Regions from separate parts of the Streptomyces sp. OZ13 genome, predicted to be linked through region 1. Evidence: riboswitches for the same ligand, from Rfam matches in the RefSeq annotation. Region 1 holds a riboswitch; the other holds the start of a gene.
The links. Region 1 has a riboswitch for cobalamin ahead of ACTMTU_RS33550 (cobalamin biosynthesis protein). Riboswitches for the same ligand answer to the same signal wherever they lie in the genome.

Region 1 (5,543 bases):
AGGCAGCCCAGCACGTTCATGGTGTGTTCCCGGGTGGTGCCGATCCCGTGCACGGCGATGACCCAGGTGGAGCGCGGGCCGGGCACGAACCAAGCGGGGAGCGCGCCGAGTTCGCCCGGGACGAGGACCTCGGAGTGCTCTATGCCGAGCGCGCCGGTGGGGTCTCCCCGGTGGACCTGCGGAGTGAGCCGCACCTTGGTGCCGGACTCCAGTTCGCCTTCGGTGACGCGTACGAGGCGGCGCACGACCGTGTCCGCGTCGCGCGGGACGCCGCCGAGGACCTCCCCCACGACCGCGTGGACGCCGGACGCTTCCAGCCCGTAAGTGCCCGGGCGCAGGGAGGCCAGGCTGCGGGTCAGGACGACGGCGCCGGGGGGTGTGCCGTGGACGGTGAGCCGGGGGTCGCCGGGCAGGGGCCTGTTGGCCGCCCGCAGGGCGGCGTGGCTCGCGTAACGGCCGGCCGCGACTGCTGCCGCGCCGACTCCGATCAGGGTGGTGACGGCCGCTGCCGTCGCTGTAGCGGGGCGCACGTCTTCCAGTGTCGGGGCGGGTGCGGGAGGGGGCCAGTGGGCGGGGCCGCGTGTGTGGCCCCGTGGGCGTCGCTTGTTCCCCCACCCCGCCCCTTCCCGAGACCGGGGCTCCTCCCCCGACGCCTGGCGGCGTGGGGCCCCCACCAGCCCCGCGCCTCGAACGCAGGCGAGGCTGACGAAGTCGGCCCGACCGGCGAGGCGCGGTGGCTAGGCGGGGCGCTGGCCGTAGTCGTGGAGGTGGTGGGAGACCTCCGCGAGCTGGGACTCGGAGAGCAGCGTCGGGGTGCGGCCGGGGACGGAGGAGGCCGTCAGCCATAGGCGGCACATCCACTCGAGCTGTGCCGTGCGGTCGTACGCCTCGGACAGGGTGGCGCCGTAGGTGACGGTCCCGTGGTTCTGGAGGAGGCAGGCCGAGCGGTCGCGCAGGGCTTGGAGCATGTTCCGGGCCAATTCCTCCGTGCCGTACAGGGCGTAGCCCGCGACGCGGACCGGTCCGCCGAGGGCGGCGGTCATGTAGTGGACGGGCGGGAGCTCGGGGACGAGCGTGGAGACCGCTGTGGCGTGCACGGCGTGCGTGTGCACGACGGCGGCCGCGTCGGTGTGGCGGTGGACCGCGAGATGCAGCGGCAGCTCGCTGGTGGGCCGCAGGTCGCCGATGACCTGTCTGCCGTCGAGGTCGACGGCGACGGTGTCCCGCGGGGTGAGCCGGTCGTAGGGGACTCCGCTCGGGGTGACGAGGATCAGTTCGCCCACCCGTACGGAGACGTTGCCGGAGGTGCCCACCACGAGGCCTTCTGCCGCCGTTCTGCGGGCGGTGTCCACGAGCTCCCGCCATGCGCGTTCGACCGCGCTCTGCCGCGCCTCATCAGTCATGCCCGCGATCCTTTCAGGCGAGGCCGGCGGGCACGGGGACACGGAGGGTGTTCGAGTGGCTGCGGGGAGCGCCGCGGGGTCCGAAAACGGACAAGCGGAATCGGCCGGCATCACTTGGGGACACCGCAGCGCCCGACCCAGTTCACCTTCCGTTCATCCAGGTTGCTTACGGTCCTCGCGTCAATGACGTCAAACGATTGCCTGGGTAAATGGAACACATCACGCTGCTGCTCGCGATTGTGATCGTGACAGCTCTCGTGTTCGATTTCACGAACGGTTTCCACGACACCGCCAACGCGATGGCGACGACCATCTCGACCGGCGCTCTGAAGCCCAAAACCGCGGTGGCCATGTCCGCCGTTCTGAACCTCGTCGGTGCTTTTCTCTCCGTGGAGGTCGCCAAGACGATCTCCAGTGGACTGGTCGACGAATCAGGCATCACACCTGAAGTCATCTTCGCGGCGCTCGTCGGCGCCATCCTGTGGAACCTGCTCACCTGGCTGGTGGGCCTGCCGTCCAGCTCGTCGCACGCCCTCATGGGCGGCCTGATCGGCGCCACGGTCGCCTCGGTCGGCTTCGGCGGCGTCAACGGCGGCGTCGTCGTCACCAAGGTCCTGATCCCGGCCGTCGCCGCGCCGCTCGTCGCCGGCCTCGCCGCGATGCTGGCGGCCCGGCTGACGTACAAGATCGGCAAGAACACGGACCCGAAGGCCACGGCGAAGGGCTACCGAGCCGGGCAGATCGCCTCCGCGGGCCTGGTCTCCCTGGCGCACGGCACCAACGACGCCCAGAAGACGATGGGCATCATCACGCTGGCCCTCGTGGCCGGCAACGTGGTCGCCCCCGGTTCCAACCCTCCGATGTGGGTCATCGTCTCCGCCGGTGTGGCGATCGCGCTCGGCACCTACCTCGGCGGCTGGCGCATCATCCGCACCATGGGCAAGGGCCTCACCGACCTCCAGCCGCAGCAGGGCTTCGCCGCCCAGACCAGCGCGGCCAGCGTGATCCTCGCCTCCTCCAACCTCGGCTTCTCCCTGTCGACGACGCACTCGTGCTCCGGTGCCGTCATGGGTGCCGGGCTCGGCCGCAAGGGCGGTGTGGTCCGCTGGTCCACCGCCACCCGGATGTTCGTGGCCTGGGGTCTGACCCTGCCGGCCGCCGGTCTCGTCGCGGCGGCTTCCGAGTACGTCACCAAGCAGGGTGACTGGGGTGTCGCGGCCGTCGCCGTCTTCCTCGTCGCCTCCTGCGTCGCGATCTGGTTCATCTCGCGCCGTCAGGTCGTCGACCACACCAACGTCAACGACGTGGAGGAGGAGCCCGCGGGCGTCGTCACGACCGCCATCGCGGCCGTCACCCCGCCGCCCGCCGGTGACCTGAAGGCCACCATCGCGGCCCCGGCCGAACCCGAGACCGAGTCGCCCCGCCCGGCCACGGTGTAAGGAAGTAACGGAATGAAGATCGACTGGACTGCTCTCGGCTCCGTTTTCGGCGTGAGCCTCGTCGCCACCGTCGCGCTGGTGGGACTCTTCACCCTGGGCATCGTGGGCCTCACCAAGCAGGAGGCGGCCACCCGGGCCGGAGGCTCCGGCGCACTGGCCCGCACCGGCGCGTACGCCTGTTTCGCGCTCTGCGCGGCGGCCGTGTCCTACGGGATCTACCTCATCGTCGTCTGACGACCGCACCGCCCTTCGACGGCCGGGCCGCGAGCACCCCCGGGTGTTCGCGGCCCGGCGGTCGTGTGTCCGCCCGTGTGGGGCTCGGCACACTGTCCCGCCGCAGGTCAAGGGTGGGTTGACGGGCGTTCGCGGGCGTGGTGGACTGCCGGGGCCAACAACGGCGGCAGAAGAGGAAGTCCGGTGCGAATCCGGCGCGGTCCCGCCACTGTCACCCGGGATGAACGGTCCCGGGGAGCCAGGAACTCTCACCGCCGGTCACGTCGAACCAGGGCGCGGACCCTGAGTGAGGACTTTTCGCATGCCCGGACGCGGTACAGCCCTGTCCGTCGGACACCACCCCTGGGATCGCTGATCCCATGCGTGCCGACCGAGTCTTCGTGTACGGCGCCGCCGCCGGCCTCGCCGGCGACCTGCTCCTCGGCGATCCCCGCCGCGGGCATCCGGTCGCCGCGTTCGGACGGGCCGCGAGCGCCGTCGAGCGTGTCCTCTGGCGCGACCACCGCGGCCGGGGCGCCCTGCACACCGCTGTGTGCGCCGGTGGCGCCGTCGCGGCCGCCGTGCTGGCCTCCCGCGCCGTACGCCGCTCCCCCGCCGCGTCCGTCGCCCTGACCGCCGCCGCCACCTGGGCGGTCGTCGGCGGTACGACCCTGGGGCGGGAGGCCACGGCCATCGGCGACGCGCTGGCCGCAGGTGACGTCGAGGTGGCCCGCAAGCGGCTGCCCCACCTCTGCGGACGCGACCCGCAGGCCCTGGACGAGCAGCAGATCGCCCGCGCCGTCGTCGAGTCCGTCGCGGAGAACACCTCCGACGCGGTCGTCGGGGCCCTGGTGTGGGGGGCGCTGGCCGGCGTGCCCGGGCTGGTCGGCTTCCGGGCGGTGAACACCCTGGACGCGATGGTCGGCCACAAGTCCCCCCGCTACCTGCGGTACGGCTGGGCGTCGGCCCGCCTGGACGACGTCGCCGGGTGGCCCGGCGCCCGGCTGACCGCGGTCCTGGCGGCCTTCTGCGGCCCGGACCGGCGTGGAGCCGTACGGGCCTGGCGCGCGGACGCGGCCAAGCACCCCAGCCCCAACGCGGGCCCTGTGGAGGCGTCTTTCGCGGGTGCCCTGGGCGTGCGGCTGGGCGGTTCCCTCTCGTACGGCGGGCGGGTCGAGCACCGGCCGGTGCTCAACAAGGCCGGGCGCGCGGTGGAGTTCGGTGACATCGGACGGGCGGTGCGGCTCTCGCGCCGGGTCGGCCTGCTGACCCTCGCCGTCTGCGCGGCGGGGCGGGTGCTGCGGCATGGCCGCGGCGGAAGGAGGCCGGCATGACCGGTGGGGGGCTGCTCGTCGCCGGGACCACCTCGGACGCGGGCAAGAGTGTCGTGACCGCCGGGATCTGCCGGTGGCTGGTGCGCCAGGGCGTGAAGGTCGCGCCGTTCAAGGGGCAGAACATGTCCCTGAATTCGTTCGTGACGCGCGAGGGCGCGGAGATCGGGCGGGCGCAGGCCATGCAGGCGCAGGCCGCGCGGGTGGAGCCGACCGCGCTGATGAATCCCGTCCTCCTCAAGCCGGGCAGCGACCGTTCCAGCCAGGTGGTGCTGATGGGCCGGCCGGTCGGCGAGCTGAGCGCCAAGGGGTACCACGGCGGCCGGCAGCGGGAGCTGTTCGAGCCGGTGATGGCGTGCCTGGAGGAGTTGCGGGGCACGTATGACGCCGTGATCTGCGAGGGGGCGGGCAGTCCGGCCGAGATCAACCTGCGCCGCACGGACATCGTCAACATGGGCATCGCACGGGCCGCCAGGCTGCCGGTGCTCGTGGTCGGGGACATCGACAGGGGCGGCGTCTTCGCCCAGTTCTTCGGTACGACGGCGCTGCTGAGCCCCGAGGACCAGGCCCTTGTGGCGGGCTACCTGGTCAACAAGTTCCGCGGTGACGTGTCGCTGCTGGAGCCGGGGCTCGAGATGCTGCTCGGGCTGACCGGGCGGCGGACGTTCGGGGTGCTGCCGTACGCGCACGGGCTCGGTATCGACGAGGAGGACGGGCTGCGAGTGTCCCTGCGCGGCGCCGTGCGGGAGTCGGTGGTGGCCGCGCCCGTCGGTGAGGACGTGCTGCGGGTGGCGGTGTGCGCCGTCCCGCTGATGTCGAACTTCACGGACGTGGACGCGCTGGCGGCGGAACCGGGCGTCGTGGTCCGGTTCGTGGACCGGGCGGAGGAGCTCGTGGACGCCGACCTGGTCGTGGTCCCCGGCACGCGCGGCACGGTGAAGGCACTGGCGTGGCTGCGTGAGCGCGGCCTCGCGGACGCCCTGGTCCGGCGCGCGGCAGAGGGCAGGCCGGTGCTCGGCATCTGCGGCGGCTTCCAGGCGCTGGGCGAACACATCCAGGACGACGTCGAGTCGAGGGCCGGCGCGGTCGACGGGCTCGGGCTGCTGCCCGTACGGGTGCGGTTCGCACCGGAGAAGACCCTCGCCCGGCCCGTCGGC
Region 2 (5,543 bases), on a different contig from region 1:
AGTCGTCGTGTGCCTCGGCGGGGGCCGCCGGAGCGGCGGTGGTCGACACCGTGCCGGTGTCGGCGAAGGCGGTACCGGGCGCCAGTCCGTGCATGGCCACGACGCCCAGAAGGAGGGCCAGCACCAGCATCACGTGGGCGCGCGCCCTGAAGGGGCGGTCCTCGCGGCGGGTGTGCTGGCTCATGCCCGCATCCTAACCAGCAGCCGTGCGCCGTCCCCGCCGAGCACCGCACCGCCGAGGTGTCGCAGCGTCGGGCACGTCATCAGCCCTCGGGCACCACACCGGTGAGCACCGCACCGCCGAGCATGCAGCCGGGCACGCCACCGTCAGGCACAGCACCGTCGGGCACCTCACCATCGGCAGTCGTTCTGCGCCGAAGGGGTGTGGCGGACCGCTGTCGTCCGCGGTCCGCTGGACGCCGTACGGCAAAAGCGGCGGCGTACGTCGTCGGGGCAGGCGCCGCCGCGGCCCGGTGCGAGTGAGTCGCTCACCGCGTCGCGACGGCGGCAGCGCCGGTTCCGTGGCGGCGCCTCCGTGAGCCGACCGTCGTCGGCCCATGTGTGCTCGAACAGTTTCACGCCGGAGCAACGGCAATCGGAGCGCTAACGCGGACCCCGCTCCGCTTCCTCCGCCGCCTCGGCGACGCGCTTGATGTTCGCCAGGCGCCGGTCCCAGTCGGCCGCGAGCGCGGCCATCCAGCGGGCCGTCGCGTCCAGCGCCGTGGGCCGCACCGCGTATCGCACCTCGCGACCCACCCGGGTCCCGGAGACCAGCCCGGCCGCGTCCAGGACGGCGAGGTGTTTGACCACCGCCTGCCGGGAGACGGGAAGCGGCTCGGCGAGCGTCGTCGCGGTGGCCTCGCCCTTCGCGGCAAGCAGTTCCAGCAGTTGACGCCGCGTCGGGTCGGCCAGCGCGACGAGCACGCTGTCGACGGTATCGCCGGCGCCGTGAGCCCCGTCGGTCACGCGGACGACTGCTCGGCGCGCGTCTTGAGTGCGTCGAGCTCCAGGGGCCAGCCCTCGCTGTGGTCCTTCCTGTTCTGGCTGCGCAGCTCCTGGGACCCGGCCAGTGCCGCGAACCCGCTCTCGACGACGTGGAGCCGCGTCCGCTCGCCTTCCTGGGTCAACGTGAACTCCACGAGGGTGCTGTTGTCCTCACGCAGTTCCTCTCCGGGGAACGCGCTGGTCCAGCGGTACGCCAGGTAGGTGGGCGGCTCGACCTTCTCCACCCGCACGGGGAAGTCGCCGTGCTCGGAGTTCTTGGCCACCATCGACTCGCCTTCCCTGGCCACGGTGCCGGGCAGGCTCGCCTTGTCGGCGACCCAGAACCCGGGCTGCGCGACCAGCGACCAGACCCGCTCCAGCGGCGCTGCGATGAGGGTTTCGCTTTCGATCCGGTCCTCGCTCATGAGGGGACTCCTTGTTCGCTTCCACCATCAGTGCAACCCCAGAGTTGCACATCAGACTTTGACGTGCAACCCAGGGGTTGCACCATGCGGGTGCCGGCCCTGCTGACCGGACCGGCGGTCCGTCGAAAACGGCGGCGCTCGCGCTACCTGCGGCTGCGTACGAGCAGATGGAGGAATTACGGAGTCCCGATCGCGGCGGTCATCAGGCCGGCACCGAGCTGGGCCGGTGCGATCACCGTGCGGCCCACCAGGTCGGCGGTGCACACGAGCACGGCGCCGAGGAGCACCGCGACCGGCACCACCCGTACGTGCTGCCGGCCGACGAGGGCACGGGCCGCGTGCGGTGCCACGAGCCCCACGAAACCGATCGTGCCGGCGGCGGCCACTGCGGTGGCGCTGAGCAGGACGCTGAGGACGAGGAAGCCGAGCCGCCCCCGTGACAGGCCGATGCCGAGGAGTCTCGGCATGTCCTCGTCGAGCGACATGAGGTCGAGTTCCGTGCGGCGCGTCACCGTGAAGGCCGCACCCACGGCGAGCACGACGGCGAGCGGCGCGACATCGGGCAGCGTGTGCCCATAGGTCGATCCGGACAGCCAGGTGAGCGCCTTGGTGGCGTTGAACGGGTCGGTGAGGACGATGAGGAGACTGATCAGCGCCGCTGCCCCGGTGGCGACTCCGAAACCGACGAGAACGAGCCGGTTCTGCTGGAATCCGCCTCGCCGGCGAGTCCGAAGACGACGAGGGAGCTGACCGCGGCGCCGGCGAACGCCGCACCGGCGACGCTCCATGATCCGGCCAGGGGCACCGTGGTCACAAGGAGTACGGCGCCGAGGGCGGCACCACCGGAGACGCCCAGGACACCGGGCTCCGCAAGGGGGGTTGCGGGTCACCGACTGGACGAGTGTCCCGGCCAGGGCAAGCGCCGCGCCGGCGAGGAGCGCGGCGAGTACCCGCGGAACGCGGGTGTCGAGGACGAACGTGATCGTCCGGCCGGCGCGCCCCTGGCACCAGTTCATCACGTCGCCCAGCAACAGCTTGGTGTCGCCGAGCAGTACAGCGGCGATCGTCACGCCCACGAGCAGGGCCGCCAGAACAAGGGTCTCGGTCCTTGGACACAAGGCCGAAACCGGCCGAGTTCACACGCTCCGGGCGACCGGCGCCCCACACCCCCGTGGACGGCCCGGACTTCGACCCCTGTGGTAGCTTCCGCGAGCCAGTCGAACTCCGTACGTGCGTGTACGTGAGTCAGGGAATCCGGTGCGAATCCGGAGCTGACGCGCAGCGGTGAGGGCGACGGGCGTGGCACACAGCCACTGGGCCAGGACACCGGCCCGGGAAGGCGCCTCGTCCGGTTGACCCCGAGTCCGAAGACCTGCTGGCACACCGTAGGGACGGGCCCCGCGCATGGGCCCTCGACGCTAGGAACGACGCTGTGCCCTTCAACCGCCCGACCGCTTCGTCCGCCGTACTCCTCAGTGGAATGCTGCTGCTGACCGGGTGCGGTACCTCGCCCCGGCCTTCTTCCGCTCCGCAGGCCGGTGCGCGGGTCATCGAGAACTGCGGGAAGAAAGTGGAGATCCAGGGAGACGGTCCACAGCGCGCCGTCTCCCTGAACCAGGGCACCACCGAGATCCTGCTCGCTCTGGGCCTCGCCGACCGGATGGCCGGGACAGCCACCTGGACCGACCCCGTCATGAAGGGCCTGGAGAAGCCCGCCGCCGGCGTGGAGCGTCTCGCGGAGAACAACCCGTCCTTCGAGAAGGTCCTCGCCGCCGAACCCGACTTCGTCACCGCCTCGTTCGCCTCCACCCTCGGCAAGGGCGGTGTGGCCACGCGCGAGCAGTTCGAGGAACTCGGCGTGCCGACATACCTCTCGCCGTCGGACTGCGTGGGCAAGGACAACAGTGGTGACGGGGACGGCGTGCGCACCAGCCCGCTGACGATGGACACCGTCCACGGTGAAGTACGCGACCTCGCCCGCGTGTTCGGCGTCGAGGAACGCGGCGACGAGCTGGTCGCGGAACTCGAGGCCCGCGTGCGCAAGGCCACCGCGGGACTCGACGCCTCCGACGTCACGTTGATGTACTGGTTCGCCAACGCCGAGTCCCCGTACATGGCGGGATGCTGCGGCGCTCCCGGCGTCATCACCCGTGAGACCGGTGCGAAGAACGTCTTCGACGACACCACAGAGGAATGGCCGCAGATCAACTGGGAGACGGTCGCGGACCGCGACCCGGACGTCCTGGTGATCGGCGACCTGACCCGCAAGTCGCAGACCGCGGAGAGCGCCGCGAACAAGATCCGGTTCCTGGAGACCGATCCGGTCACACGGAACATGGACGCCGTACGCCACAAGCGGTACGTCCTGCTCAGCGGCCAGGCCATGAACCCGACGATCCGCACGGTGGAGGGCGTCGAGCAAGTGGCCGACGCGCTGCGCCGGTTCGGCCTCGCGAAGTGACCTCCGCGCTGCTGCGCGGAGCGGCCGGGTTCACCGCGCTGGCGATGTCCGTCGCACTCGCCATCACCATCGGGCCGGCGGACATCGGCGTCCGTGACGTCTGGTCCGTCGTCGCCTCGCACCTGAGGGGCGACGTCTCGGGTCTCACCCCGATCCGTGACGGCATCGTGTGGAACCTCCGCCTCCCGCGCACGCTTCTGGCGGCCGTGTGCGGCGCGGGACTCGCGCTGTGCGGGGCGGTGATGCAGTCGTTGCTGCGCAACCCGCTCGCCGATCCCTTCGTCCTGGGCGTCTCTTCCGGAGCTTCCACCGGTGCCGTCGCCGTGGTCGTCCTGGGCGTCGGCGGCGGGGTGCTTTCCGTCTCCGCAGGGGCCTTCACCGGTGCTCTGTGCTCGTTCGCCGCGATGCTTCTGCTGAGCCACACCCTTGGCGGCACCACCGACCGGGTCGTGCTGTCCGGCGTCGCGGCGATGCAGTTGTTCTCCGCGCTCACCTCGTTCGTCGTCGTCACGTCCGCCGACGCGGAGACCACCCGCGGCGTGCTGTTCTGGCTGCTCGGCTCGCTGAGCGGGGCCGGCTGGACCGACGTGTGGTTGTGCCTCGCCGCTCTGGGGGCCGCTCTGGCCGTCTGCCTGGGTCACGCGAGGACCCTGGATGCGTTCGCCTTCGGGCAGGACGCGGCGGCCACCCTGGGCGTGAACGTCGGCCGCGCCCGACTCCTGCTGCTGTGTGTCACCGCCCTGCTCACGGCCGCCCTGGTCAGCTCGGCGGGCGCCATCGGCTTCGTCGGCCTGGTACTCCCCCACGCCGCCCGCGCCCTCGTCGGGCCCGGACACGGCAGGTTGCTTCCCACCACGGCCTTGGGCGGAGCCGTCTTCCTGATCTGGGTCGACACCGTCGCCCGGACCGTCATCGAACCCCAGGAAGTGCCGGTCGGTGTCATGACCTCCCTGATCGGCGTGCCCGCGTTCGTGCTCGTTCTGTACCGCACCCGGAGAGTGGCCCGATGACCCTCATCGCCGATCGCGTCTCCCGCACGGCCGGTGGACAGTTGATCCTCGACGGCGTCAGTGTCGCACCGGGACCCGGTGCGACGACCGCCCTGCTCGGTCCCAACGGCTCGGGAAAGTCCACACTGCTGCGCATCCTCTGCGGCGTGCTCGCCCCTGCCTCCGGGGTGGTCACGCTGGACGGCCGGCCCCTGGAGCGCATACCCCGCCGGGACGTCGCCCGTCGGGTGGCCGTCGTCGAGCAGCAGGCGGACACCGTGGTCGAGCTGACCGCCGTCGACGTCGTACGGCTCGGTCGCATTCCCCACCGGCGTGCCTGGGCCCACCCGTCGCCGGCCGACGAACGGGCCGTCCGCGACGCCCTCGACCGCACGGGGCTCACCGACCGGGCCGACCGCGCCTGGCACACGCTCTCCGGAGGTGAACGCCAGCGCGTGCAGATCGCCCGGGCCCTCGCCCAGGAGCCACGCGAACTGCTCCTGGACGAACCGACGAACCACCTCGACATCCAGCACCAGCACGACCTGCTCCGCCTCGTCAGCGGACTCGGCGTGACCAGCGTGGTCGCCCTGCACGACCTCAACCTCGCCGCGATGTACTGCGACCACGTCGTGGTCCTGCGGCAAGGAAGTGTCGTCGCCGCGGGCACCCCGCAGGAGGTGC

Region 2: linked by a shared signal. The riboswitch ahead of ACTMTU_RS32000 (ABC transporter substrate-binding protein) and the one ahead of ACTMTU_RS33550 (cobalamin biosynthesis protein) in region 1 are both predicted to bind cobalamin.

The regions. Positions count from the first base shown of each region.
Region 1 covers NZ_JBQHCZ010000023.1:38,340-43,882, reverse strand. Annotated here, with positions in the region: gene ACTMTU_RS33570 (alpha/beta hydrolase) at 1-530, opposite strand, end outside; gene ACTMTU_RS33565 (class II aldolase/adducin family protein) at 738-1,403, opposite strand; gene ACTMTU_RS33560 (anion permease) at 1,613-2,842, shown strand; gene ACTMTU_RS33555 (hypothetical protein) at 2,855-3,076, shown strand; cobalamin riboswitch at 3,201-3,346, shown strand; gene ACTMTU_RS33550 (cobalamin biosynthesis protein) at 3,436-4,389, shown strand; gene ACTMTU_RS33545 (cobyric acid synthase) at 4,386-5,543, shown strand, end outside.
Region 2 covers NZ_JBQHCZ010000020.1:86,877-92,419, forward strand. Annotated here, with positions in the region: gene ACTMTU_RS31980 (DUF6153 family protein) at 1-184, opposite strand, end outside; gene ACTMTU_RS31985 (ArsR/SmtB family transcription factor) at 604-966, opposite strand; gene ACTMTU_RS31990 (SRPBCC domain-containing protein) at 963-1,409, opposite strand; partial or broken gene ACTMTU_RS31995 (iron chelate uptake ABC transporter family permease subunit) at 1,586-2,509, opposite strand; cobalamin riboswitch at 2,607-2,803, shown strand; gene ACTMTU_RS32000 (ABC transporter substrate-binding protein) at 2,842-3,870, shown strand; gene ACTMTU_RS32005 (FecCD family ABC transporter permease) at 3,915-4,880, shown strand; gene ACTMTU_RS32010 (ABC transporter ATP-binding protein) at 4,877-5,543, shown strand, end outside.